DNA from 3 places in the Rhizobium sp. NLR10b genome. Region 3 is predicted to be linked to each of the others. Evidence: predicted binding sites of a transcription regulator. Region 3 holds the regulator's gene; each other region holds the start of a gene.
What was found. The regulator LexA, encoded in region 3, represses DNA repair genes until DNA is damaged. The targets are predictions, from matches to a motif close to TGTTCNNNNTGTGTTCNG.
Positions count from the first base shown of each region.

Region 1: HJB91_RS18580 (putative DNA modification/repair radical SAM protein) is a predicted target of LexA. The motif match lies at 6,969-6,986, and genes of this name have one in related genera.
Region 2: HJB91_RS11820 (helicase-related protein) is a predicted target of LexA. The motif match lies at 2,933-2,950, and genes of this name have one in related genera.

Region 1 is NZ_JABDWV010000010.1:222,026-231,694, forward strand. Features, by position in the region: gene HJB91_RS18550 (Lrp/AsnC family transcriptional regulator) at 1-52, shown strand, start outside; gene HJB91_RS18555 (sigma-54 dependent transcriptional regulator) at 161-1,507, opposite strand; gene HJB91_RS18560 (ATP-binding protein) at 1,510-3,384, opposite strand; gene HJB91_RS18565 (dicarboxylate/amino acid:cation symporter) at 3,609-4,943, shown strand; gene HJB91_RS18570 (glycosyltransferase family 4 protein) at 5,164-6,222, opposite strand; gene greA (transcription elongation factor GreA) at 6,250-6,726, opposite strand; gene HJB91_RS18580 (putative DNA modification/repair radical SAM protein) at 6,992-8,224, shown strand; gene HJB91_RS18585 (UdgX family uracil-DNA binding protein) at 8,224-9,669, shown strand, end outside.
Region 2 is NZ_JABDWV010000006.1:195,844-205,512, forward strand. Features, by position in the region: gene HJB91_RS11800 (acetyl-CoA C-acetyltransferase) at 1-698, shown strand, start outside; gene HJB91_RS11805 (beta-ketoacyl-ACP reductase) at 768-1,493, shown strand; gene HJB91_RS11810 (YMGG-like glycine zipper-containing protein) at 1,872-2,132, opposite strand; gene HJB91_RS11815 (DUF3309 family protein) at 2,160-2,315, opposite strand; gene HJB91_RS11820 (helicase-related protein) at 3,113-6,292, shown strand; gene HJB91_RS11825 (RNA-binding S4 domain-containing protein) at 6,295-6,699, shown strand; gene fdxA (ferredoxin FdxA) at 6,890-7,228, shown strand; gene HJB91_RS11835 (CarD family transcriptional regulator) at 7,622-8,194, shown strand; gene HJB91_RS11840 (RNA polymerase factor sigma-32) at 8,568-9,431, shown strand; gene HJB91_RS11845 (M48 family metalloprotease) at 9,484-9,669, opposite strand, start outside.
Region 3 is NZ_JABDWV010000007.1:208,012-217,680, reverse strand. Features, by position in the region: gene HJB91_RS13805 (pyruvate dehydrogenase complex E1 component subunit beta) at 1-149, opposite strand, end outside; gene pdhA (pyruvate dehydrogenase (acetyl-transferring) E1 component subunit alpha) at 165-1,211, opposite strand; gene HJB91_RS13795 (septum formation initiator family protein) at 1,357-1,677, opposite strand; gene eno (phosphopyruvate hydratase) at 1,813-3,087, opposite strand; gene kdsA (3-deoxy-8-phosphooctulonate synthase) at 3,229-4,074, opposite strand; gene HJB91_RS13780 (VOC family protein) at 4,071-4,967, opposite strand; gene lexA (transcriptional repressor LexA) at 5,163-5,882, shown strand; gene HJB91_RS13770 (ComEC/Rec2 family competence protein) at 5,863-8,295, opposite strand; gene gltA (citrate synthase) at 8,587-9,669, shown strand, end outside.

The sequences.
Region 1 (9,669 bases), on a different contig from region 3:
CACCATGCTGACGATCCGGCAGGTAAAGAAGCTCGGATTGGTCGAAGTCTGAAACAACCTAAAGCGCGTCGCGATCTTTCAGATTCGCTCGTTGCGCTTTAGGTTTTGCTTTTACCCATGTCGTTGCCGCAAAACCGCTGCACACTTTTGCGCGACATGGCTATTTGCGCGAGGCGTAGCCGCCCCGGTGGATGCCGTGGCGCTGCAGCTTGTCGTAAAAGGTCTTTCTCGGAATGCCGAGCGCCTCGATGGTGCGGCGCACGTCGCCGTTGTTGCTGGCGAGTGCGTCGCGGATGATTTCCGCCTCGTAGCGCTCCAGCCGCTCGGGCAGCGTGCCGCCGGTCGGCTGCGGGGGAGAGGATGGGTCTGCGCTGCCTTCGAGGCCCAACACCACGCGTTCGGCATAGTGGGAGAGTTCGCGGACGTTGCCTGGCCATGAATGGGTGGCAAGGTGGTGGCGAACCGCCTCCGAAAGCGGCGGCACATCGCGGCGGAAGCGCTCGGCGGCGCGGGCGGTAAAGTGGGAAAACAGCAGCGGAATATCGTCGCGGCGTTCCCTCAGCGGCGGAATCGAAATCGTCACGACATTCAGCCGGTAATAGAGGTCCTCACGAAAATCGCCGCGCACCTCGGGGTCGCCAAGGTCGATCTTGGCGGCCGCGACGACGCGCAGATCGACCGGGCGCACCTCGTTGGTGCCGAGCGGGGTGATCTCGCGCATTTCAAGCACGCGCAGCATCTTGACCTGCGTGGCGACAGGCATGCTTTCGATCTCGTCGAGGAAAAGCGTGCCGCCGCTTGCATGCTCGATGCGGCCCATACGGCGCTTCTGCGCGCCGGTAAAGGCGCCGGCCTCGTGGCCGAACAGTTCGCTTTCGATGACGGTTTCGGGGAGTGCCCCGCAGTTCAGCGCCACGAAATTGCCCTTCCGGCGGTGGCTCCACTGATGCAGGATCTGGGCGACGACTTCCTTGCCGCTGCCGGTTTCGCCGGCGACCAGCACGTCGACATCGGTATCGGCGATGTGGCGCAGAATTTTCCTCAGGTTTTCCATGGCAGGCGTCTGGCCGATCAGTGGCAAAGTCTCCTGCGCGTCTTCGGCGGCCCGGCGCAGCGCGCGGTTTTCCAGAACAAGCTGCCGCTTCTCGCCTGCGCGGCGTACGCTGTGCACGAGCCGATCGGCAGCGAAGGGTTTGGCGATGAAATCATAGGCGCCGTTCTGGATGGCCTGAACGGCCATCGGAATATCGCCGTGGCCGGTCATCAATATCACCGGCAGGTCGCCGTCCATGCCCTTCAGCGTGGCGAACAGCTGCAGCCCGTCGATCTCGGGCATGCGGATATCGGTGACGACGGGGCCGGCAAAATCGACCGTTAGTTCCTCCAGGGCGGCTTTCGCGCCGTCATAGGCCGAGACGGAGAAGCCGGCGAGTTCGAGGGTCTGGGCGGTGGCACGGCGCAGATCCCTGTCGTCGTCGATCAGCGCAACGGGCATCGGTGTGGCCATGATCAGGCCCTCCTCAGATGAACGATGAACCTTGTCCCGCTGCCATCGCTCTCCACCTCCATCCGGCCGCCGTAATCGCCGACGATATCCTTGGAGATAACGAGGCCCAGGCCGAGACCTTTTTCCTTCGAGGTGTTGAAGGGCGTGAACAGGCCCTTGCGGATATCGGGCGAAATGCCGGGGCCGTTGTCGGCGACCGTCAGCGTCACGATCTCCTGGTCATTCGATGTCCTGACCTCGACGCGCGCCTCGTCGGCTTTCGGGGCCACGGCCTCCAGCGCATTCTGAAGCAGGTTGATCAGCACCTGCTCGAGACGGATCCTACTGCCCATGACCTGCAGTTCGGCCGGCGGCAGCTCGATGTCGAGCGTATCCATGCGTCCGGCAAATCGGCTACGCAGCAGCATCACCGCGCCCTCGATGACGTCCTTCAGGCCTGTCGGCTCGGCGCTGCCGCGGCCCTTGCGGGCGAAGCTCTTCAGCTCCTCGGTGATCGAGCCGATGCGCTCCGTCAGAGCGGCGATGTTCTGAAGATTTTCACCGGCGGGCGCCGTCTGGCCGCGGTCGAGGAAGGTGCGGGCATTGTCCGCATAGGCGCGGATGGTCGCCACCGGCTGGTTGATCTCGTGGGCGACGCCGGCGGCCACTTGGCCCAGGATTGCCAGCCGGTTGGCCTGCACCAGATCCTGCTGCACGGCCTGCAGCTTCTGCTCGGTGCTGCGGTGACCGGCGATCTCGGCCTGCAGCCGATCCCGCGCCTGGCTGAGATCAAGCGTCCGTTCGGCCACGCGCCGTTCCAGTTCTTCGCGCGCCTGCTGCTCCCTGAAAATTCGAAGGGTGGTCGTCTGGCGGCGGCGCAAGAGGAAGGCTGCGCCCGCCAGCAGCGGCAAAAGCAAGAGCAGCGCCAGCATGCGCGTTTCGCGGACCGCGGCATCGATGGACGGCCCCAATGCAACAAGATGCTGCAGATGCCAGCCGGTCGCAGGGATCGGCATCCCCACATCGAGAAAGCTGGTTTTTCCCGCGCCGCCGGGCGTGACGATCTCGACGACATCAAGCCTGTCGCCTAGGTGACTGATGATATCGAGCGGCAGCGGCTGAAGCGGCGCGTCGCCGAATTGAAGGCTCTCGCGGATCGCCGTCAGCCGATCCTCGGCGATACGGCCGATCGTCATGAACCGCCAGGAGGGAATGCTGGTGATGAGGACAATGCCACGATCGTCGATGACGTAGGACGGGGCGCCCGAGCCATTCCAATCCGTCTCGATATCGTCGAATTCGACCTTGACGACGACGACGCCCAGGAGACCGTCATCGCCTGATATCCGCTCGGAAATATAAAGGCCGGGCTTCTTGCTGACGGTGCCGAGCGCGAAATGCTCTGCCTGCCCTCGAGCGACAGCGCCCTGAAAATACTCGCGGAAACGATAGTCGTTGCCGACGAAGCTCGTCGGTTCGCGCCAGTTGCTGGCTGAAACCGCGATTCCGTTCTTGTCGATGACATAGATGACGGCGGCCTTCGTGCCGGCGGCCAGTGTCTCAAGCTTCCGGTTCAACTGCTCGAACGTGCCGGCGTCGCGTCCAGCCAGGGCGGCGGCGAGCGCGGCATCTTGCGACAGCACGAAGGGCAGCGCCCGGTATTTTTCGAGGACGGTGCGCAGCAGCGCCACGTTCATCCTCGCATCGTTGCGGGCCTGTTCCTCCAGGGCAGCCTCCGCCCGGCGCCGGCCGATCTCGCCGCTGACCCAGAGGCTTGCGACGATGGCCGAGAGGGCGAGCACTGCATAGGCCCACCACATCCGGCGGATGCGGTGCTGCAAGGGCAAGGCGGGCCAAGGCCTTTGCGAGACTGACAAGGACATGGGGGATTTGTGCATTTTTCCGCACGAGACGCAAATAGATTTGTGTGGCTTTTCGCATCTCCTGAACGAGCCAACGGCCTACAGAAAGATTTTATGCTGGAAATACAAGGCTCTAAAAAGGTGGCGCGAAACTGGCACGGCGCTTGCGAAAGAGATGGCAACAACGGCTGAGCTGTTGGATTGAAGCGAACGGCTCGGGAGGCCGGAGTTCGTTCCGGACGAGCCTTTAGGAGGAAATCATGATCGCAGCACCACTCGATACAGTCGCAGACAGCAAGGGCAGGAAGCCCTTTTATTCCCATCTCTACGTCCAGGTTCTCGCCGCTATCGCTGCGGGTATCATTCTCGGTCATTTCTATCCCGACCTCGGCACCCAGCTGAAGCCGCTCGGCGATGCCTTCATCAAGCTCGTCAAGATGGTGATCGCGCCGGTCATCTTCCTGACGGTGGCCACCGGCATTGCCGGCATGAGCGACCTGAAGAAGGTCGGCCGCGTCGCTGGCAAGGCGATGCTCTACTTCCTGACCTTCTCGACGCTGGCGCTCGTCATCGGCATGATCGTCGCCAACGTCGTCCAGCCCGGCGCCGGCATGAACATCGATCCGGCATCCCTCGACCCGAAGGCCGTCGCCACCTTTGCCGATAAGGCGCATGAGCAGAGCATCGTCGGCTTCCTGACGAATATCATCCCGTCGACGATCGTCGGCGCCTTTGCCGATGGCGATATTCTGCAGGTGCTGTTCTTCTCGGTGCTCTTCGGCATCGCGCTCGCCATGGTTGGCGAAAAGGGCGAGCAGGTCGTCAATTTCCTCAACGCCCTGACGGCCCCCGTCTTCAAGCTCGTTGCCATCCTGATGAAGGCCGCCCCGATCGGCGCCTTCGGCGCCATGGCCTTCACGATCGGCAAGTACGGCGTCGGATCGATCGCCAACCTCGCCATGCTGATCGGCACCTTCTACCTCACCTCGCTGCTCTTCGTCCTTGTCGTGCTCGGCGCCGTCGCCCGCTATAACGGCTTCTCGATCCTGGCGCTGCTGCGCTACATCAAGGAAGAATTGCTGCTGGTTCTCGGCACCTCGTCTTCCGAAGCCGCACTTCCGGGACTGATGAACAAGATGGAAAAGGCCGGCTGCAAGCGCTCGGTCGTCGGCCTCGTCATCCCCACCGGCTATTCCTTCAACCTCGACGGCACCAATATCTACATGACGCTGGCAGCCCTCTTCATTGCCCAGGCGACCGGCATCAATCTCTCCTGGGGTGACCAGATCCTGCTGCTGCTGGTAGCGATGCTGAGCTCCAAGGGTGCTGCCGGCATCACCGGCGCCGGCTTCATCACCCTTGCCGCGACGCTCTCCGTCGTGCCCTCCGTGCCGGTCGCCGGCATGGCGCTCATCCTCGGCATCGATCGCTTCATGTCGGAGTGCCGGGCGCTGACCAACCTCGTCGGCAATGCGGTCGCGACGATCGTCGTTGCCCGTTGGGAAAACGAGCTGGATACGGCGCAGCTCGCCAGAGCGCTGGGCGGCCAGGCAGAACAGGGCGCTCCGGCTGCCGGACTTCAGCCGGCGGAATAACAGGCCGACCTGTTCGCCATTCTTGGATATTTGCAGCGGCCCGTCATCCGATGGGCCGTTCGCTCGTTGATAACTCTCGTTCTCTAGTCGACGTCATCCTCGGCCTTGTTGTGCCGAAGGATCTGCTGCCCTATCAAACGGAGGCAGATGGTCGGGAAGCCTGAGCATGACGAAGGAGAAGTTGGCCGGCTTTTTCAGCAGGCAGTTTCCCGTTTCGGCTTTAACCACTGTTGTCGCCGAGAAGGCGATCGTAAACAGCGCCAATCGCTTTTGCTTCCTTCTCCAGCGCGAAATTCGCCCGGACATGACGCAATGCATTCTCGCCATGCACGATCGCCAGCGCCGGATCTGCGATATAGGGGGCGATTGCCCGCGTCAGCGCTTCGCCATCGCCTGCAGCCACGACCGAACCGGTCTCGCCCTCGGCGATGAGTTCGGCATAGGCGCCCGCATCCGATGCCACTACGGCCGTCCGCGAGGCCATGGCTTCGAGCGGCGTCAAGCCGAAACCCTCGTTGCGGGAAGGGGCGACGTAGAGCGTCAGGCGGCGATACCAGACCTTGATATCAGGCACTTCGCCGAGAAACAGGATGCGGTCGGTGAGCCCGGCGGCGGCGACATCGGCCTTGAGCTTTTCGGCGAAGGCGGTGTGCTCGGCCGTCACGCGGCCGGAGACGACGGCTGTCCATTCCGGATGCTGCGGCAAGAGCTCGATCATCGCCTTAACGAATAGATCGGTGCCTTTCTGATGGCGCACGCGGCCGAAGCAGCCGACGAGATAGCGGCCGGGCAGGCCGGTCGCGGTTATGCCGTCGTCGGCGGTTTCCGGTGGGTGAAAGAGAGAAAGGTCGACGCCGTGCTGGATGACAGTGTGAGGCACTTCGAGGAAGGAGCCTGAGCGGTCACTGGTCGCGATCACCGCGTCCATGCGGCGGATCAGCCATTTCGTATAGGCGGTGTGACGGCGTTGCGCCGCCGAAGTGAAGAGCAGCTTCAGCGGCATGCGCAGGACATGGCGAAGCAGGATGCCGACGGCCATCTCATTGTTGCGGCGGGCGTGCCAGACGCGGTGACGTCGCCTGGCCGGCGGACGCCACAGCCCGAAAAGCTGCGCCCATCTCAGTTTGGCCAAGCCCTCCGGCAGGCCGGGGCCGAGCGTCGCTATGCGCATCCCAAGCCAGATCTGGCATGGGATGAGCTGAACGATGGTCGACGTGACGCCGGAGAGCCGGCGCTTGAAGTTGGGCGCGATGATCTCGACGTCACGAATATCCGGCAAGGAATGGGTCTCGTGTCTGACGGGCGATCAGCCCCAGGAAACCTGTAGGATTTCGTAGGCCTTGGAGCCGCCCGGCGCATTGACCTCGATGGAATCGCCGACTTCCTTGCCGATCAGCGCACGGGCGATCGGGGAGGAGATGGAGATGCGGCCGGCCTTGACGTCGGCTTCCTGGTCGCCAACGATCTGGTAGGTCTTTTCTTCCTCGGTGTCCTCGTCAACGAGCTTCACCTTGGCGCCGAACTTGATCTTGTCGCCGGACATTTTCGTGAGGTCGATGACCTCGGCGCGGGCCGTCAGGTCTTCCAGCTCGGTGATGCGGCCCTCATTGTGGCTCTGGGCTTCCTTGGCGGCATGGTATTCGGCATTTTCGGAAAGGTCGCCATGAGCACGGGCTTCGGCGATCGCCTCGATGATTCGGGGGCGCTCCTCCTGCTGACGCCAGCGCAGCTCTTCCTGCAGCTTGACGAAACCACCCTGTGTCATCGGTACCTTATCAACCATTTTTCTGTCCTTCACTCCTTGCGGCCGCCGTCTTGCGTCAGCACAGTCAGGCACACACAAAAGAAAACAGGTCCCGAAGAGGAACTTCGGAACCGTGCCACAATCATAGTTGCATGCTTATAGCAGATCGCCACGGCTGATTTCCAGAAAATTCGCATAAATGAAACGCATACCCGCTGGTACGTCGGGTGATGCGTGCCAAACGGGGGAGCGGCAGCCGCGCCGGGATTGACTTTGCGCCATGGAACATATAGTGAACATACTAATGAAGAAGTCGCTAACCGAACGTTTGGCCATCCTTTCCGATGCCGCAAAATACGATGCTTCCTGTGCCTCCAGCGGCACGGTGAAACGCGATTCGAGCGCAAGCGGCGGACTGGGTTCGACCGAGGGATCCGGCATCTGCCATGCCTATGCTCCGGATGGACGGTGCATTTCGCTTCTGAAGATCCTGCTCACCAATTTCTGCATCTACGACTGTGCCTATTGCGTCAATCGCTCCTCCAGCAATGTCGAGCGCGCACGCTTCACGACGGAGGAAGTCGTCTGGCTGACGCTCGAATTCTACCGACGCAACTATATCGAAGGCCTCTTCCTTTCCTCCGGCATCATTCGCTCTTCCGATTACACGATGGAGGAGATGGTCGGCATCGTCCGCGAGCTGCGGGTGACGCATAATTTCCGCGGCTATATCCATCTGAAAGCGATCCCCGAGGCGTCGCCGCATCTGATCGAGGAGGCGGGGCTTCATGCCGATCGGCTGTCGCTCAATATCGAGCTGCCGACCGACAGCGGGATTTCCCGTTTCGCGCCGGAAAAGAAGCCCGTCAATATCAGACGATCGATGGCGGATATCAGGTCGAAGATCGAGGCTGCCGATGAACCGACGCTTAAGACCGGGAAACGCCAGCGTTTCGTGCCAGCCGGCCAGAGCACGCAGATGATCGTCGGGGCGGATGGGGCCAATGACGCGACTATTCTGGCGAGCAGCGGCCGGCTCTACAGCAGCTATGGCCTGAGGCGCGTCTATTACTCCGCCTTCAGCCCCATCCCGGACTCCTCGAAAAACCTGCCGCTGATCAAGCCGCCGCTGATGCGCGAGCATCGGCTTTACCAGGCCGACTGGCTCTATCGGTTCTACGGTTTCGGCATCGAGGAGATTACTGCGAACCAGGCGGACGGCATGCTCGATCTCAATCTCGATCCGAAGCTTGCCTGGGCGCTTGCCAACCGGGGCGAATTTCCCGTCGACATCAACAAGGCCGAGCGCGAGCGGTTGCTGCGTGTGCCGGGCCTCGGCACCAAAACCGTGAAAGCGATCGTCTCTGCGCGCCGTTTTCGTCGCCTGCGGCTTGATGATCTCTCCCGACTCGGAGTTTCGATCAAGAAAGTCCAATCCTTCATCTCCGCGGAAGGCTGGTCGCCGCGACGGCTGGTCGACCGCCCGGACCTGCGCGCCGTGTTCGAGCCGCAGCATGAACAATTGTCCTTGCTGTGATGCGCCGGGTCGTGCTTGCAGGACGTGGAGATCTTGGCGAATGGCGCGATGCCGCACGCGTTTTGGCGGCAGCCGGCATCTTGCCCGAGGAGATCGACTGGCGCGAAAAAAGCGCCGAGGCCGATCTGTCGTTTCAACGGGACGCCATGCCGCCAGCGCCTGCGACAACGCGTAAGCCGATGACGGTGCCGCCCGCTTTCATCGAGCTTGCTGAGACCGTCCTCTGCCATTCCGATCCGGCGCGATTTTCTCTGCTGTACCGTCTCCTCTGGAGGCTGCAGCTGGATCGGCAACTGCTGGAGGTGACCTCCGACGAGGATGTTGTGCGGGCCAGGCTGATGGCGAAGAACATTCGGCGCGACGCGCACAAGATGACGGCCTTCGTCCGTTTCAAGGAAGTCGGCGCGGTATCGGCAGGTCGTCGGAAATTCCTCGCCTGGTTCGAGCCGGACCATCATGTCGTCAGGCGCACGGCTCCCTTTTTCCAGCGCCGTTTCAGCGACATGGACTGGCTGATCGCCACGCCCAAGGGCTCGGCGGCCTGGAACGGCGAGCGGCTGACGATTGCCGACGAGCCATGCGAAAGGCCTAATCTCACCGATGCCACGGACGAACTCTGGCGAACCTACTATGCCAGCATCTTCAACCCCGCGCGGTTGAAGGTGAAGGCGATGCAGGCGGAGATGCCGAAGAAATACTGGAAGAACCTGCCGGAGGCCGACCTCATTCCTGGCTTGATTGCATCGGCCGAAAGCAAGGTGCGGGAGATGGCGGCGCGGGAGGCGACGCAGTCGCTGCCGTTTCACGACCGCTTGCAGCGGGCCGCGCGCAATCTCCCCGCAGAACCAGCGGCTACTGCGGGCACGCTGGAAGCACTGCGCGCGGAGGCCGCTGTCTGCACACGCTGCCCGCTTCATGCAAATGCGACGCGGACGGTATTCGGAGAGGGGCCGCGCGATGCGCAGGTGATGTTCGTCGGCGAGCAGCCGGGCGACCAGGAGGATATTTCCGGGCGTCCCTTCGTCGGTCCCGCCGGCAGGCTTCTCGATCAGGTGATATCGGAGGCGGGCATCGACCGCTCGAGGCTCTACGTCACCAATGCCGTCAAGCATTTCAAATACGAGCCGCGGGGCAAGCGTCGCATCCATCAGAAGCCGAATATGAATGAGGTGAAGCATTGCCGCTGGTGGCTCGATCGCGAGATGGCGCTCCTCAAGCCGAAACTGATTGTCGCATTGGGGGCGACGGCGCTTGCGGCGCTGACCGATGTCAAAGAGCGCCTGCAGGATGTCAGGGGAAGGGCGATGGCGATCGAAGGAGGGCGCACGCTCTTCGTGACGGTGCATCCGTCCTATCTGCTGCGCATTCCGGACGAGCGACTGAAGGCGGAGGAGCTGGCCCGGTTTCGCGTGGATATGCTGAAGGTTCAGCGGCTTATGGTCTCA
Region 2 (9,669 bases), on a different contig from region 3:
CCGAGAACGTCGCACGGCAGTGGCAGCTGTCGCGCGACGACCAGGATCAGTTCGCCGTCGCCTCGCAGAATAAGGCAGAGGCGGCTCAGAAGGCCGGCCGCTTCACCGACGAGATCATTCCCTACATCATCCAGACACGGAAGGGCGACGTGACCGTCGATTCCGACGAATATATCCGCCACGGCGCGACGCTCGAGGCGATGGGCAAGCTTCGCCCCGCCTTCGACAAGGAAGGCACGGTTACCGCCGCCAATGCCTCCGGCCTCAACGACGGCGCTGCCGCCGCCGTGCTGATGAGTGAGGCGGAAGCGACCCGGCGCGGCATTCAGCCGCTTGCCCGCATCGTTTCCTGGGCAACGGCCGGCGTCGATCCGTCGATCATGGGCACCGGCCCGATCCCCGCGTCGCGCAAGGCGCTCGAAAAGGCCGGCTGGTCTGTGAACGATCTCGATCTTGTGGAGGCCAACGAGGCCTTCGCGGCACAGGCTTGCGCTGTCAGCAAGGATCTCGGCTGGGATCCGTCGATCGTCAACGTCAATGGCGGGGCGATTGCGATCGGCCATCCGATCGGCGCCTCCGGGGCGCGCATTCTCAACACGCTGCTGTTCGAGATGAAGCGGCGCGGCGCGAAGAAGGGCCTCGCCACGCTTTGCATCGGCGGCGGCATGGGCGTCGCCATGTGCTTTGAAGCACTTTAAATAGCATGCGATCCGTCATTGATTGAAATGCCGCCACGAGCGGGCGAAAACACAGAGGGGGAGCGGAACATGAGCAGAGTGGCTCTGGTCACCGGAGGTACACGCGGCATCGGCGCAGCGATATCCATGGCGCTGAAAAATGCCGGCTACAGGGTTGCGGCCACTTACGCCGGCAATGACGAGAAGGCTCATGCCTTCCACGACGTCACCGGCGTTGCGGTATTCAAATGGGATGTTTCGGACTACGCTGCCTGCGGTGAAGGGATCACCAAGGTCGAACGCGAGATCGGGCCGGTCGAGATCCTCGTCAACAATGCCGGCATCACCCGCGACGCAATGTTCCACAAGATGACGCCGCAGCAGTGGCACGAGGTGATCAACACCAACCTGACCGGTCTGTTCAACATGACGCATCAGGTCTGGAGCGGCATGCGCGACCGCGGCTTCGGCCGCATCGTCAATATCTCGTCGATCAACGGCCAGAAGGGCCAGATGGGCCAGGCGAACTATTCGGCGGCCAAGGCCGGCGATCTCGGCTTTACCAAGGCGCTTGCCCAGGAAGGGGCTGCGAAAAACATCACCGTCAATGCCATCTGCCCCGGTTATATCGGAACGGAAATGGTGCTTGCCGTGCCGGAGAAGGTACTAAATGAACGCATCATTCCGCAGATCCCGGTCGGCCGTCTCGGCGAGCCCGAAGAGATTGCCCGCTGCGTTACCTTCCTCGTCTCCGACGATGCTGGTTTCATCACCGGTTCGACGCTGACGGCCAATGGCGGGCAATTCTTCGTTTAAGATAGGACGAACGTGTGTCGATTTGCAAAGGCGCGTTGCAGAACGCGCCTTTGCTTTTGTTCGGGAGGGCAGAAGCGGTTGCCGGTGTTCCGGTCTCGATCAACCCGAATCATGGCCGGCATTCGCTGCCGCGAGCGATCTCCGCTACCAAGACAAGAGATGAGACCGCGGTTGTCAGGAAAGCCGCGGCGACGAGAATGACGACGGTGGAATTGTCGGGCGATGGCGCCTGCCCTGCGCGTACGAGGTAAATATGCGGCTAGCTAATGGGCGTTGGTGGATTTGACTTTCATGACCGATCAACGTCACGTTGACGGACGTGTCGGCAAAGAAAAACGGGCGCAGAAGCGCCCGTTGGGAGTCCGATATGTGATGCGATCAGTAACGGCAACGCGCCTCGTAGCGGCGGCCGTAGCGATCGCGATAGATGCAGTAGCCGCGGCGTTCGACCGACTGGCCGATGAGAGCGCCGGTCAGGCCGCCGGCAACGGCGCCGACTGCGGCACCGCCCCAGCTGTTGGTGACGGCACCGCCGATGACTGCACCGGTGCCGGCGCCGATCGCCGTGCCCTGCTCGGTCGCGGTGCAGGATGCGAGAGCGCCCACGAGCGCGCCGATAAGAACAATCTTCTTCATCATGTCGTAACTCCCCAGGTTAGTCGGGCTTTAGATGCGGCCCATTAGTACAAGGATAATGATAATGACCAGAACTAGCCCCAAACCGCCGGAAGGTCCATAGCCCCAGCCACGGCTATAACCCCAGTTCGGCAGGGCTCCGATCAGGAGCAGAATGAGGATAACGAGAAGTATCGTGCCAAGCATGGTGTTTTTCCTTCATTTCATCTGCAATCTGAATGGACAAGAAACACGCATTGGCGATTTTTGTTCCCGGTTGGGCGCGCGAATTAGGATGCGACGCGATTCATGGTTTGTGATCCGTCACCCCTGACAAATGGCCCGTATGGTTAAAAAGACATTGAAATACAACATGTTGCGGCGAACAAAGCAGGAAGATCACGATGTCTCCGATTCGTCGGTGATTCGTTCCGTTTTTGATCGGTCCGACGGGCAAGCGGGTCAGGCTTAAGGCTGTGTGAATTTGCTCGCCGGAAGATTAACACCGACGTGACGAGATCTTGCCGCCTGCCCCGCATCAAGCGGGCGGAACATGACGACGCCACCAGATATGGCCGTGAACGAAAGGGGAAAGCAGAGCAGTCGGCGATTCGTCGCCGATTCGTTCCGGATTTGATCGAGACGTTAATTTCGGCGGATTTTTCCCTTGGCAAAAAGCGAATGACAGACCTCCGGCAGGGTCACAAAATGCGAACCGGAGAGAGTCCCGCGATTCAGCATTTAGTAGGAAAAAGTGATTCAAAATCAATACTTAGCCGTGAACAAAAGCTGAATCAGCAGGAGTCAGCGATTCGTCTCTGATTCGTTCTCACGCTGTTCCGAATCGGAAATGCGGACCGTCCGGACGACTCGCAAAAGTCGCAATCCCCGACGCATTTTGAAATCTGCCCTTGCGTTTGCGGCAGTAGCTGTCCATGTGTTCTGTGCCTTCATCGAGATGGCAAAACTTTTCCCGGGGCGCGCCTGCCTCACTTGCATGGACCATGACTCTGACTTCGCAGCCGATGATTCTCAGCGGGCGCGGTGTGACCGCGGTGCTTGGACCAACCAATACCGGCAAGACCCATTATGCCATCGAGCGCATGGTCGCACATGGGACCGGCGTGATTGGCCTGCCACTCAGGCTTTTGGCCCGCGAGGTCTATACGCGGGTGGTGGAGAAGGTCGGCTTGCAGAACGTGGCTCTGGTCACGGGCGAAGAAAAGATTTCGCCGCCCAATGCGCGTTTTTCCGTTTGCACGGTCGAGGCGATGCCGCGGGAGACCAAAGCCGCCTTTGTCGCGATCGACGAGGTCCAGCTCGCCGGCGATCTCGAGCGTGGCCATATCTTCACCGACCGTATCCTGCACCTTCGCGGCCGGGATGAGACGCTGCTTCTGGGCGCGGGGACAATGCGGCCGATCCTGCAGCAGATCCTGCCCGGCGTCACGATCGTCGAGCGGCCACGGCTTTCGCATCTCCTTTACGCCGGGCAGAAGAAGATCACCCGGCTGCCGCAGCGCTCGGCCATCGTCGCCTTTTCCGCCGATGAGGTCTATGCCATCGCCGAGCTCATCCGCCGGCAGCGCGGCGGCGCGGCGGTCGTGCTGGGGGCGCTGAGCCCGCGCACCCGCAATGCGCAGGTCGCGCTCTATCAGGCGGGCGACGTCGAATATCTGGTGGCGACCGATGCGATCGGCATGGGCCTCAACCTCGACGTCGATCACGTCGCCTTCGCCCAGGACCGGAAATTCGACGGCTACCAGTTCCGCAACCTCAATCCGGCCGAGCTCGGCCAGATCGCCGGCCGCGCCGGGCGGCACGTGCGGGACGGCACCTTCGGTGTCACCGGCCAAGTCTCGCCCTTCGACGAGGAAGTGGTGCAGCGCATCGAGGGACATGAATTCGACAACGTCAAGGTTCTGCAGTGGCGCACGACGGAGATGGATTTCTCCTCAATTCAGTCGCTGCGCGCCAGCCTGGAGGCCGGGCCGCGCGTGCCCGGGCTGACGCGGGCGCTGCCGGCGGTCGATCAGCAGGCGCTCGAGCAGCTTTCGCGCTATCCCGAAGTGATCGATCTCGCCGACAGGCCGGCCCGCGTCGAAAAACTCTGGGAGGCTTGCGCGCTGCCCGACTACCGGCGTATCACTCCGGCCCAACATGCCGATCTTATTTCGACCCTCTTTTCCGATCTCGTGCGCTATGGCACGGTGAACGAGCAGTTTCTTGCGGAGCAGGTTCATCGCTCGGATCGAACTGATGGGGAAATTGACACGCTTTCGGCGCGAATCGCGCAGATAAGGACCTGGACCTACGTTTCGAATCGGCCCGGCTGGCTTGCCGATCCGACACATTGGCAGGAAAAGACGCGGGAAATCGAAGATCGATTGTCCGATGCGTTACATGAAAGGTTGACGAAACGCTTTGTTGATCGCAGGACATCTGTGCTCATGAAGCGCCTGAGAGAGAATGCGATGCTGGAAGCTGAAATCAGTGTGAATGGCGATGTCTTCGTTGAAGGACATCATGTAGGGCAGTTGAGCGGATTCCGTTTCACCCCGGTGGGGGGAACGGATGGACCGGATGCCAAGGCGGTTCAGGCTGCGTCGCAGAAGGCGCTCGCGCTCGAGTTCGAGGCCCGTGCGGCCCGGCTGCATGCCGCGGGCAATAGCGATCTGGCGATCGGTTCGGATGGCTTGATCCGTTGGCTCGGCGATCCCGTGGCGCGGCTTTCCGGCAGCGATCACGTCATGCGGCCGCGCGTGATCCTGCTCGCCGACGAGCAGTTGACGGGCAATGCCCGCGATCACGTCGCCGCCCGTATCGAACGTTTCGTCAATCATCACATCAGCACGGTATTGAAACCGCTCGATGATCTGTCGCGCGCCGAGGATCTGCAGGGCCTCGCCAAGGGACTTGCCTTCCAGCTGGTCGAAAATCTCGGCGTGCTCTTCCGCCGCGACGTCACCGAAGAGGTGAAGTCGCTGGATCAGGAGGCTCGCGCCTCCATGCGCCGCTACGGCGTGCGTTTCGGTGCCTATCATATCTTTGTTCCGGCCCTTCTGAAGCCGGCACCTGCCGAACTGATCACGCTGCTCTGGGCGTTGAAGAACGACGGTCTCGACAAGCCGGGCTACGGCGATCTCATCCCCGTGCTTGCCGCCGGCCGCACCTCGGTCGTCACCGATCCGAGCTTCGAGCGGATGTTCTACAAGCTCGCCGGCTTCCGCTTCCTCGGCAAGCGCGCCGTGCGCATCGACATTCTGGAGCGGCTTGCCGATATCATCCGTCCGCTGCTGCAATGGAAGCCCGGTCAGAGCAATCGTCCGGAGGGCGCCTATGACGGTCGCCGTTTCACGACGACGACGGCGATGCTGTCGATTCTCGGGGCGACGCTCGAGGACATGGAAGAGATCCTCAAGGGCCTCGGCTATCGCGCCGATGCCGTGAAGGCGGAAGAGGCGTCGGCCCATCTTGCGGCGCAGGACGCGGCTTCAGCCCCTGCCGCCTCCGCGGAAACATCCGCGGAAGCGGCAGAAAAAGCCGATCACGATGATGCCGACGGAGCGACGGAAGAGGCTGTTTCCGAGCCGACCCAAGCCGAGCCGGCTTCGACGGCGGCCGACGTCCCCGCCACAGAAGCGAACGACAGCAACACTGCGGCCGAAGTGACCGAGGCAACCGCTTCGGCAGAGACTGCCGCCTCCGGGGAAACTGGCGAGCCGGCGGAACCGAAGCCGGTTCTATTGTGGCGTCTCGGCGGCCGCAATGACAACCATCGCCAAGCACGCGGCGGCCATGGCGAACGCCGGGGCGGCCAGAACCAGGAGCGCGGCGAACGCAATCGCCGTCCGAACGGCGGTGAAGGCGGCGAAGGCAATCGCGGCGGCGACGGGCGCGACAACCGCCACGGCCGCGGCAAGGACGGTGGCGGCCGTGACGGTGGCAGACCGCAGCAAGCAAGGGGCGAGCGCAAGGACCAGCCGCGCGGTGATCGTCAGGACCGTGGCGATCGGAAGGACCGCGGCGAGCGGAACGATCGCAATGACCGTAACGACCGCAACAACAATCGCGGCGCCCAGCCGCTGCGCTTCGAGGCCAAGCCGCCGCGCAAGGAGAAGCCGATCGATCCGGATTCTCCCTTCGCCAAGCTCGCAGCTCTCAAGGAACAGATGAAGAAGTAATCATGGGCGGGGAGACACAGCCGGCAAGCGGTTCGCGCCAGCGCATCGACAAGTGGCTGTTTTTCACGCGCATGGTGAAGTCGCGCTCGCTGGCCCAGAGTCACGTCCAGTCGGGGCACGTGCGCATCAACGGCGAGCGCTGCAGTCACCCGAGCCAGATGGTCAAGCCGGGTGACCGCGTCGAACTGACGCTGGAGCGGCGCGATGTCATTCTCATCGTGCGTCTCGCCGGGGAGCGGCGGGGTCCCTACGAGGAGGCCCGCCTGCTCTACGACGACCAATCCCCGCCGCCGGATGAGACAAAACGTCTCACGCCGTACGAGCAAGCGACCCGGGGGACGGGTACCGGCCGTCCGACCAAAAAGGAAAGGCGTGCAATCGACAGGCTGATGTCGGACGAGGATTAGAAAACTCTGTCTGTGGCGGCGGCTTTGCAGATCGTTTACCCTTGAAATCCGGCGCTAAAGCCGATAGGTCACTGACAACCTGCCGGAAGCGTGCTTGCCTGCCAAGCCTGTCCACGCTTCGCCCGGCACGGGGATAGGCGCGACGTTCCAGGTTGCCCGGCCCCATCCGCTTGAAATCCTGGAGTTCTTCATGACCTATGTCGTGACCGACAATTGCATCAAGTGCAAATATACCGATTGCGTGGAAGTCTGCCCTGTCGACTGCTTTTATGAAGGCGAGAATTTTCTCGTCATCCATCCGGACGAATGCATCGATTGCGGCGTCTGCGAACCGGAATGTCCCGCCGAGGCGATCAAGCCGGATACCGAGCCGGGCCTCGACAAGTGGCTGAAGATCAATACCGAATATGCCAGCATCTGGCCGAATATCACGGTCAAGAAGGATCCGTTGCCGGAGGCCAAGGAAATGGACGGCCAGACCGGAAAATTCGAGAAATATTTCTCCGAAAAACCGGGTTCCGGCGATTAAGACGGCTGTCCGATTTCGTCGCCGGATGCGGGCCGTTGAGCGGTGAAACGTTTTAAATCCTGCGTCTGGCATATGGGTGATCTGTGTTGCCCGCATGACTCAGATGAAGCAAATTATTGATTTCCTCATATTTTTGTGATAGGTTTCGCCTACTGTTCCATTTGTGGCATGACGCATGCCCAAAACCATCACGAAAGCAAAACCAATCCGTACGCGGTTTCCGTGACATATCAACGCTTTGAGCGCCGGGTCCCCAGATCGCGCGCAAGAAGCCCTTGCTTTTGCCTGATGGGACCAGAGTGAAGTCACCCGACGGATGCAACCGTCTCAACCGGGCCTGACTGACCCGGCTCCGGCCGCCGCCGGAAGCGTAACAGGGAGTTTTTGAATAGAATGACGACTCAGCAGAAAAAGCCTTCTACAGCACGTCACGGCTTCAAGACCGGTGAATCGATCGTCTACCCCGCTCATGGCGTCGGTACCATCACCGCTATCGAAGAGCAAGAAGTTGCCGGCATGAAGCTCGAACTTTTCGTTATCGATTTCGAAAAGGACAAGATGCGCCTGAAAGTTCCGGTCGCGAAGGCGATGAGCATCGGAATGCGCAAGCTTTCGGAAACGGATTTCGTCGATCGTGCGTTGAAGGTTGTGCAGGGCAAGGCGCGCGTCAAGCGCACCATGTGGTCCCGCCGCGCCCAGGAATATGATGCCAAGATCAATTCCGGTGATCTGATTTCCATCGCTGAAGTCGTGCGTGATCTCTATCGTGCAGAGAACCAGCCCGAGCAGTCCTATTCCGAGCGCCAGCTCTACGAAGCAGCGCTCGATCGCATGGCGCGCGAAATCGCCGCTGTCAACAAGATGTCGGAAACCGAAGCCGTCCGCCTCGTCGAGACCAATCTCAACAAGGGTCCGAAGCGCGGCAAGGCGATTGAAGAAGACGATTCGCAGGACGAAGCCGCTTAGGGCAAGCCTGTCTCTCCCAAAAAAACCCGGCCGTCGCGCCGGGTTTTTTATTGGAACTTTTTCCCGACTGACGCGTTTACCACACGTAATTGCGGACTGCTCGTCGGGCGCAAACTCGTCGGGCGAACTGCTATTCCGTCAATATTCGGTGAGGAGCGGATCATGCCTTTTCAATATTGCCCGTTCGGCAACGTGAAGAAACAGGTCCGACCCAGCCGTCTTAGCGGCACGTGATGAGAGATAGGGCCTCTCCCTGAAAAGTCCAGGGGTGAGGCCCTTTTGCATTCGGAACCCCATTCAGTCCGGACAGCGATGTTCCGGAACGTGAGTTTTATTGTCCATTTTGAGGGCGAAGGCCTTTCGGGAGATCGAAATGAAGAACATGTCTGCAGATCGGCGCATGATCAAAATCGCGATGGCCGCCCCCTATCTCGCGCGTCAGGAAGAGCATGATCTCGCCACCCGCTGGAAAGATCACGATGATCGCGGTGCACGCAACCAGATCGCCATGGCGCATATGCGGCTGGTTATCTCCATGGCTGGCAAGTTCCGCAATTTCGGTCTGCCGATGAGCGACCTCGTGCAAGAGGGCTATGTGGGCCTGCTGGAAGCCGCCGCGCGTTTCGAACCGGAACGTGACGTGCGCTTTTCGACCTATGCCAGCTGGTGGATCAGGGCGTCGATCCAGGACTATATCCTGCGCAACTGGTCGATCGTGCGCGGCGGCACCAGTTCGGCGCAGAAGGCGCTGTTCTTCAATCTGCGCCGTCTGCGCGCCAAGCTCGCGAGAGGCGATACGCAACTGACTCTGCAATCCATTCATCAGGAAATCGCCGCTGCCCTCGGCGTCAGCCTCGCCGATGTCCAGACCATGGATGCCAGGCTTTCCGGCAACGACGCTTCGCTGCAGGCGCCTTCCGTCTCCGGCGATGCCGAGAGCGCGGAAAAGATGGATTTCCTCGTCAGCGACGATCCGCTGCCGGACGAGCAGGTTTCCAATATGATCGACGGCGAGCGCCGCCGCGTCTGGCTCGCTTCGGCGCTGAAACATCTCAACGAACGTGAGATGAAGATCATCAGCGCCCGGCGCCTGGCGGAAGACGGCGCCACGCTCGAAGAACTCGGCGCCGATCTCGGCATTTCCAAGGAGCGCGTGCGCCAGATCGAAAGCCGGGCGATGGAAAAGCTTCGTAGCGCGCTGGTCAGCGCCGACCCGCATATGGCGGCCTACGCCTGAACTTCTTTACCCTCCAGCAGCACTGCCTGGCCCGGCGCAAGCCGGGCTTTTTTCATTCGGCGATGATTTTGACGCGATCGCCAGGGGAAACGGCCGCACCCGTCGGCAGGGCATTGATGAGCTTGAAGAGATCAAGCTTGCGATCGGTGCCCATCATGCGCGCGGCAAGCGTCGAGATGTTCTCGCCTGGCCGGACCGTGACGACACGAATGCGCAGCGGCTTCAGCGAGGCTGCCTC
Region 3 (9,669 bases):
GCTTCGACTTCCATCGTCGCCTTGTCGGTCTCGATTTCGGCAATGACGTCGCCTGAAGTGACCTTGTCACCTTCCTGCTTCAGCCATTTGGACAGCGTGCCTTCTTCCATGGTCGGAGAGAGGGCGGGCATGAGGATATCGATAGGCATGGGTTCCCTCCCCGATTAAAGCAGAATGTCGGTGTAGAGCTCGGATGCATCCGGCTCCGGATCGGCCTGGGCGAAGTCGGCGCTGTCGGCGACGATGTCGCGGACATCCTTGTCGATCGCCTTCAGATCGTCTTCGGAAGCCCAGCCCTTTTCAATGAGGCGCGCCTTCACCTGCTCGATTGGGTCCTGCTCGGAGCGCATCTTCTGCACTTCTTCCTTCGTGCGATATTTCGCCGGATCGGACATGGAGTGGCCGCGATAACGATAGGTCAGCATTTCGAGAATGATCGGCCCCTTGCCGGAGCGGCAATGTTCTAGCGCCTCGTCGGCCGCCGCCTTGACGGCGCGAACGTCCATGCCGTCGACCTGAATGCCGGGAATGCCGAAACCGGAGCCGCGCAGCGAATAGTTCGACTGGGCGGTGGCACGGGCGGTCGAGGTGCCCATGGCGTAACGGTTGTTTTCGACGATATAGACGATCGGCAGCTTCCAGAGCGCCGCCATGTTGAAGCTCTCGTAGACCTGGCCCTGGTTGGCAGCGCCGTCGCCAAAATAGGCGATGGCGACATTGCCGTTGCCGCGGTAGTGGTTTGCAAAAGCAAGCCCCGTTCCGAGCGAAACCTGGGCGCCGACGATGCCGTGACCGCCGTAGAAATGCTTCTCTTTCGAGAACATGTGCATCGAGCCGCCCTTCCCGTGGGAATAGCCGCTGCGGCGCCCGGTCAGCTCCGCCATGACGCCGCGCGCCTCCATGCCGGTTGCCAGCATATGGCCGTGGTCGCGATAGGCGGTGATGACCTGATCGCCTTCCTTCTGTGCCATCTGCATGCCGACAACGACGGCTTCCTGACCGATATAGAGATGACAAAAGCCGCCGATGAAGCCCATGCCGTAAAGCTGACCGGCCTTCTCCTCGAAGCGGCGGATCAGTAGCATCTCGCGATAGGCCTTGAGTTCCTCATCCCGATCGAAGTCGGCTACCGGGCCTCCATTCGATGCTTTGGCTGCTGGTTTTGCTGCAGTTTTGCGGCTGGAAACGGTCGCGGTCTTTCGCGGCGCCATTCAACCCTCCCTATGGGTTTGTCGTTTCTCGGTGGCGCGTACCATAGGGAAGAAATATGACCACAGCAATGCCATAATTGCATGGCTCGTATTCGGCGCTAAATGATTGAAAACAAATCTGGAATTCCAATTAACCCGATTTCGGTTAATTGGAATAATGGTTGAAAATGACGATCTCGTCCGCGCGCGACATATTCAGCTGATATCGCGCCTTTTCGTCCAACATATCCTTGTCGAGCGAGCCATCACTCAGCAGCGCGACCTGGCTTTCCAGATGTTCGCGCTTCGCCTTAAGGACGGCAAGCTCCCTTTCGCGCGCGACGCGCTGACGCTCGAACGTCTCCGTCGCCCGCAGGCCATAATCGCCATGGATGCAATGATAACCGAAATAGGAAAGGAAGGCGACCGTCATGGCCGGAATGACGAAGCGGCCGAGCTTTCTCTTCTTATGATGCTTTGTCCACATACACGCATGCTCTTGAACGCATTACCAATTCGCTCAGCATAACGCGCAGAGATTAACCGTTCATTGACCGTAGAAAGCGCGCACGAAAAAACCCGCGCCGGGAGGCGCGGGTCGAGCCGTTGAAAATCGGAACGATCAGCCTTTGATGATCGAGCGGCCGGCATACTGGGCCTGGGGGCCGAGGCCTTCCTCGATGCGGATCAGCTGATTGTACTTGGCGAGACGGTCGGAACGCGACAGCGAACCGGTCTTGATCTGGCCGCAGTTGGTGGCAACGGCAAGATCGGCGATGGTCGAATCTTCGGTTTCGCCGGAGCGGTGCGACATGACCGCGGTATAGGCCGCCTTATGCGCCGTGTTGACGGCGTCGAGGGTTTCCGTCAGCGAGCCGATCTGGTTGACCTTGACGAGGATCGAGTTGGCGACGCCCATGCGGATGCCGTCGCGAAGGCGGGCGGAGTTGGTGACGAAGAGATCGTCGCCGACGAGCTGGGTCTTCTTGCCGATCAGATCGGTCAGCGCCTTCCAGCCGTCCCAGTCGTCTTCGGCCATGCCGTCCTCGATCGAGATGATCGGGTATTTGCCGGCGAGCTCGGCGAGATATTCGGCCATGGCGCCCGATTCGAGCGTACGGCCTTCCCCTTCGAGAACATACTTGCCGTCCTTGAAGAATTCCGTCGAGGCGCAGTCGAGGCCGAGGCACATGTCGTCGCCCGGCTTGTAGCCGGCTTTCTCGATCGACTTCATGATGAAATCCAGGGCTTCGGGCGCGCTCTTCAGGCCGGGGGCGAAGCCGCCTTCGTCACCGACATTGGTGTTGTGGCCCTGCGCGGCAAGCTCCTTTCGAAGCGTATGGAAGACTTCCGACCCCATACGCACGGCGTCGGCGATCGAATCGGCGCCGACCGGCAGGATCATGAATTCCTGGAAGTCGATCGGATTGTCGGCATGGGCGCCGCCGTTGATGATGTTCATCATCGGCACCGGCAGGAGGCTGGCGGAAGCGCCGCCGACGTAGCGGTAAAGCGGCAGGCCGGATGCCTGGGCGGCAGCCTTGGCGACGGCGAGCGAGACGCCGAGGATGGCGTTGGCGCCGAGGCGCGACTTGTTCGGCGTGCCGTCGAGCTCGATCATGATGTTGTCGATCTGAATCTGGTTTTCGGCGTCGATGCCGCCGATCGCGTCGAAGATCTCGGTGTTGGCGGCCTCGACCGCCTTTTCGACGCCCTTGCCGAGATAGCGCTTGCCGCCGTCGCGCAGCTCAACCGCCTCATGCGCGCCCGTCGAGGCGCCCGAGGGAACGGCCGCGCGGCCCATGCTGCCGTCTTCGAGATAGACGTCGACTTCGACGGTGGGGTTGCCACGGCTATCGAGGATCTCGCGGGCGATGATATCGGTGATTGCAGTCATGGGTTCTTCCTGCTCGGTGGGTGATAAGTCGTTCGAAGCCTGTCATAATCGAAGGCGTGCAAATTACAATGCCGCAATTTCCGGCCTCCGAACCAGCATTCCGTCGTGGCCTAAACCACGAACATGTCAGCTTGTTGAACGTCAGGACTTGGCGATCGCATCGAAGGCAAGCAGCTTCTCGAGCAGTCGCGGCATGTCCTTGAGATAAACCATATTCGGGCCATCGGACGGCGCGTTGTCGGGGTCCTGATGGGTTTCGAGGAAGACGCCGGCAATTCCCGTCGCCACTGCCGCGCGCGCCAGCGTTTCCACGAACTCGCGCTGGCCGCCGGAGGAATCGCCCTGCCCGCCCGGCTGAGCGACGGAATGCGTCGCGTCGAAGATGACGGGAGCGCCCATCGCCGCCATAATCGGCAGCGAGCGCATGTCGGAGACCAGCGTATTGTAGCCGAAGGAAGCGCCACGCTCGCACAAGAGCACATTCGGATTGCCGCTGGCGTTGAGCTTCTTCAGGACGTTCTTCATGTCCCAGGGGGCGAGGAACTGGCCCTTCTTGACATTGACGGCACGGCCGGTCCTTGCGGCGGCGATCAGTAGGTCGGTCTGACGGCAGAGGAAGGCCGGGATCTGCAGGACATCGACCACCTTGGCCACCTCGGCGCATTGCTCGGCCGTATGGACGTCGGTTATGACCGGAAAGCCGAATTCCTTCTTGAGGTCGGCAAAGACCTCCATGCCCTTTTCCAGGCCGATGCCGCGCTCGGCCGAGAGCGAGGTGCGGTTGGCCTTGTCGAAGGAGCTTTTGTAGACAAGACCCATGCCAAGCTTTGCGCAAAGCTCCTTCAGCGTGCCGGCGACCATGAAGGCGTGGTCCCGGCTCTCCATCTGACAGGGGCCGGCAATCAGCGACAGGCGGGCGGTATTGGAAAAGGTGACCTGACCTTCGCCTTCGCCGATCCTGACTTCGGAATTCGTGTCGGTGCTCATCGTGTTTCCTCGAAGGCGAAGAGCGCACCCTGCCCGGGCGTAGACTTCACCAGAATGCGATTGTTCTTGCGCGTGAATGTGATCCCGTTAGCACCCAAATGCGCTTCTGTCACGGCAAGATCGGCGACGGTGAAGAGGATTACCCGGCCGCGCAGACCACGATCGGCGGATGAGACGGCAAGCTCGAAATAGGCCTCCAGCCCTTCGGGCGTCATCAGGCTGATCTTCGCATTTGATGCCGCGATATTCACGCCGAAACCGGTTTTCTCCGCCGCCGCCTGCCCTATCGCAAGTCCGACGAAGGCGGCGAATGCCGCCGGGTCCGGCGCACAAAGCGCGATCTCGGCAATGCCGATCACGCCATTGGCATGCGTCTCCAGCGCGGCGCGATCTGTCGGGAAGGAATTGATGCGCTGGCAGGTAAAGAGAAAGAAATCGGGTGCGCGCAGATCAGCTGCAAAGGCCAGCTTGAAGCTGCCGACGGTCTCCGAACCATCCGGCATCCGCATCGGCCGGCTGAATTGCAACATCTCGCCGGCGCTCGCGCCGTTGCTGACAAAGCGCTTATGATCGAGGCCGGCATCCTCGCTGAGGAAGGCCAGCGCAGACAATCCCTCCTCGCCGCAGCGGAAGCGGAAGGCGCGATTGCGGGCGATGAAGACATTGCCGTGGCGGGCCGCTGCCTCGCTCTCCTCGACGCTCGCCACGCCAAGCGGCTCCAGATAGGTCTTGTCGGCGAAAAAGACGCAGGCATTCTCCGTTCCGAAGGGATGGCGCCCATCGGCGGCGACGGTGAAACCGAGCTTGCCGAGCCTCTCACGCGCCAGATCGATATTGACCACCGGCAGCACGACGTGATCCAGCGGATGCGACTTGGCGGAATGCGCGTTCATGATATCCTCCTGAAAGGGGCAAAGATGTGCGACAGCCCCTCCCCGAATGCAAGCGATGTGCGCCAATCCCGTCGAATGAAATTAAAAATCTCGACGAGTTGGCCCGAAGTTTTACGGAAATTTAGCTACTTGCGGAACACATATGGAACATATAGTGTCTGTTCTGGATTTGTTTCAATCAGGGGTCTGACGTCGATGCTCACGCGCAAACAACAGGAGCTTCTCCTTTTCATTCATGAGCGCATGAAGGAATCCGGCGTCCCTCCCTCCTTCGACGAAATGAAGGATGCCCTGGATCTCGCCTCGAAATCCGGCATTCACCGCCTGATCACGGCGCTCGAGGAGCGCGGCTTCATTCGCCGGCTACCGAATCGCGCCCGGGCGCTTGAAGTGATCAAGCTTCCGGAGGCCTATAACCCCAGCCTGCAACAGCGCCGCGGTTTTTCGCCGAGCGTCATCGAGGGCAGCCTCGGCAAACCCCAGCCGGTCGCCGCCCCCGCTGCCGCAAAGCCGGTCGCCGACAACGGCAACTCTGTCTCCGTGCCGGTCATGGGAAGAATCGCCGCCGGCGTTCCGATCTCGGCGATCCAGAACAACACGCATGACATCATCATTCCCGCGGACATGCTTGGCTCCGGTGAGCACTACGCGCTGGAGGTCAAGGGCGATTCGATGATCGACGCCGGCATCTTCGACGGCGACACCGTGATCATCCGCAACGGCAGCACCGCAAGTCCCGGCGACATCGTCGTTGCCCTCGTCGACGACGAGGAAGCAACGCTGAAACGCTTCCGCCGGAAGGGCGCCTCGATCGCGTTGGAAGCCGCCAACCCGGCTTACGAGACCCGGATTTTCGGGCCGGACCGCGTCAAGGTGCAGGGCAAGCTCGTCGGCCTCATTCGCCGTTATCACTGACAGCAGCCGGACCGGATTCGGTAAAACTGTCTTTGCGCCAATCATAGGCGCGATGGCGCATCCATGGCCGCGATAGCGCCTCGAATGCGGTTGCGACCTGCAGGCCGGCATCGGCGAAGCGCAATTCGACGGAACCGGTCCTGCGGAGCGTCTCGCCGGTGAAGAGCGTCCCGCCTGAACGGCAGCTGTTGAAACGCAGGCGGACTGAGGTCACGACGATATCGGCCGTATCGCAGGCCGGGCCGAGATAGGCGGCATTGTCGATGACGGTGACGATATGGCCATTGCCGAGTCGTGATGTGCACCACGCCTTCTTGACGCAGGAAAACCGGTTTGCTTCACCGCCTGCTGCGGCTGCCCGCATCGCTGCGCTCGCTTCGTTCTGCTGATCGCGGGAAAGCCTGACTCGGCGGTCTTCTCCTTCCGGCGGGATAGCCGGACCATCCAGCATCTTCGGTGGAACATGTGTCGGCAGGACCAGCGCTCGCTGCCACTGGTCGAAGATGAAATCCGGCGGGTTTTCACGGTTGGACGCGATTGCCTCAGCCGCAACGACCGCAACCAGACCACCATCCTCCGAAATCACCAGATCCGGCGGGCGGGGAGCCGGCAGCAGCAGTACGGTGAGTGTCGAGACGGCGATGATGGATGTGCCGACATGGCGCAGCCGGGTGCGCAGCAGCGTCAGCAGCAGAAAGCCTGCCACCGCCACTGCGAAATACCAGGCGGGCAAGCGGCCGATGCCGATATCGCCGCCCCAGCCGGACACCGTCTTGGCAACCGCAATCACCAGATCGAGGCCGAATCCGACCGCCGTCCAGAGCGGAGCATCCAGCCCGAAGGGCATGAGCAGCATCGCCAGCAGCCCGGCCGGCATGACGATGAAGGAGATGATCGGCATCGTCGCAAGGTTTGCCGGCAGGCCGTAAGCCGTCAGGCGATGAAAATGCTCGATCGAAAACAGGGCGGTGGAAAAACCGCCGATCAGCGAGGTCAGGAAGACGCCGCCGAAGAAACCGGCGACGACAACCACCGGCCTGATGATCGGCAATTTCAGGAAAGCGTTTTCACGGACACGCCTGTCCTTCCACAGCTGATAGCCCGATACCAAAGCCAATGTCGCGGCAAAGGACATCTGAAAGCTCGGTCCCAATACTTCCGAAGGTGAAATGGCGATGATGATGAGCGCAGAGAGAACGACATTGCGCAGGCTGATCGACGGCCGATCGAAGAAGACGGCAATCAGCATGATGGTCATCATGATAAAAGCGCGCTCGGCCGAAACCCCGAAACCGGAGATCAGGTAATAGGCGGTGACGGCCATGAGCGCACCGGCGGCGGCGATCTTCTTTGTCGGATAGGCTTGGGCGACGCCGGGAAAGAGGCAGAGCAGCATGCGGAAGCCGACGAAGAAGATGCCGGCCGACAGCGCCATGTTGAGGCCCGAGATCGCGACGATATGGGCAAGGCCGGACTGGCGCAGCGCCTCCGTCGTCGTCTTCGAGATGGCGCGCCGTTCATCCGTCACCAGAGCAGCGGCAAAAGCGCCGGTATCGCCGGGCAGGATCGATCTTATGCGGTCGCCGATGCTGCTGCGCAGCCGGTAGAGCCATTCGAACAGAGCGTCCGACGTCGAGCTGGCCGCCTGCGGGCCTGCCTCCAAGTCGAGTTTCTCCGGCGCACCATAGAAGAAACCGTTGGCACCGATGCCGTCGAAATAGGCACCGAAGGAGAAATCGTTGAGCGCGGGAAGTGCGGGGCCCGCCGGCGGTGTCAGCCGTGCCTTGCCGGTGATGATGTCGCCGATTTCGAAAGGCGCATCGGCGCCCCGGACGATCGCGGTGATGCGTCTCGGCGGCCGTTTCAGCTCCGGAGCCTCGGTGCCTGTGACGGCAAGAATGTAGCGCCAGCGCCCGCGGCCGTCCCCTTCCCGCCGTTCGACACGGCCGGTCACCGTCGTCGTCACGGATGAATCGAGGATCACCGTCGAAGCCCGCCAGCTCTCAAACTGAGCCGAGAGCATGCCGCCGGCGAAAAGTGCCAGCGCCATCAAACTTGCGCGCAAGGCCGGCCGGCTGGGACCGGTGAGGAAAACCGCGGCCGCCGACACCAGCAAGCAGAGCAGCGATGGAACGAGGGGCAAATCCGATGCCGCAAGAAACCAGAAGGCCGAGCCGGCTCCGAGGAAGACCGGCGAGAACAGCAGCATTCGGCCATAATCGGCCTCTTCGCCCAGCATGTAGGCTCCGGCAGGCAGCGATTGCCGGGCGGCGGCCAGCAGCCGATGACGCAACGGGGTCTGCGACTGCGTCCTTACCGATTGAGTCACCACCGCAGGCGCAGGAAAATTCGGCGGATCGGCAAGGCCGGCGCCCACTTGCGGCCGCAATTCGGCTGTCGTCTGTTCCTGCATGCGCCGCCCAAAATGACCCCCGCGAAGTCGCCAGAATGCAACCTTCACGCAAATCCGGCAAGAATAATCGGTTGAAATACGAAGGAAAAACCAAAGGAGCAAAAGGCAAGTCGAATCATCGGCTTCCGTTATGCGTGCGGCTCATCGCTGCGGTGCCTAAAAGGTGATGCCGCAATGCACAAAATGCCATCACGGTAACTTGGCATTAGCGTCACGATCATATAGCTATCGGAAAGGACGCTTAACCCCTATGGCGCTTTTGTGGCGCCACCGACATTTCGGAGGATCAGCATGACGGATCAAAGCGCTACAATAAAAATCGGTGACAAATCAGTCGACCTCGCCGTTAAAAGCGGCACGATCGGCCCGAGCGTCATCGACATCGGTGCCCTCTACAAAAACACCGCTTCCTTCACTTACGATCCGGGCTTCACCTCGACCGCATCCTGTGAATCCAAAATCACCTATATCGACGGTGACGAAGGTGTGCTGCTGCACCGCGGCTATCCAATCGAGCAGCTTGCCGAGCACGGCGACTTCCTCGAGGTCTGCTACCTCCTGCTCTACGGCGAACTGCCGACGGCCGCGCAGAAGAAGGACTTCGACTATCGCGTCACGCACCACACGATGGTGCATGAGCAGATGAGCCGCTTCTTCACCGGCTTCCGCCGTGATGCGCATCCGATGGCTGTGATGTGCGGCTGTGTCGGCGCCCTGTCGGCCTTCTATCACGACTCCACAGACATCACCGATCCGCACCAGCGCATGGTCGCCAGCCTGCGCATGATCGCCAAGATGCCGACGCTTGCCGCTATGGCCTACAAGTATCATATCGGCCAGCCCTTCGTTTACCCGAAGAACGACCTCGACTATGCGTCGAACTTCCTGCGCATGTGCTTTGCCGTCCCCTGCGAGGAATATGTGGTCAATCCGGTGCTTGCCCGCGCCATGGACCGCATCTTCATCCTGCATGCCGATCACGAGCAGAACGCTTCGACCTCGACCGTCCGTCTCGCCGGTTCGTCGGGCGCCAACCCGTTCGCCTGCATCGCCGCCGGCATCGCCTGCCTCTGGGGCCCCGCCCATGGCGGCGCCAACGAAGCGGCTCTCAACATGCTGACGGAAATCGGCACGGTCGACCACATTCCGGAATATATTGCCCGCGCCAAGGACAAGAACGATCCGTTCCGGCTGATGGGCTTCGGCCACCGCGTCTATAAGAACTACGATCCGCGCGCCAAGATCATGCAGAAGACGACGCATGAAGTGCTTGGCGAACTCGGCATCAAGGACGATCCGTTGCTGGAAGTTGCGATGGAGCTGGAGCGCATCGCGCTCACCGACGAATATTTCATCGAGAAGAAGCTCTATCCC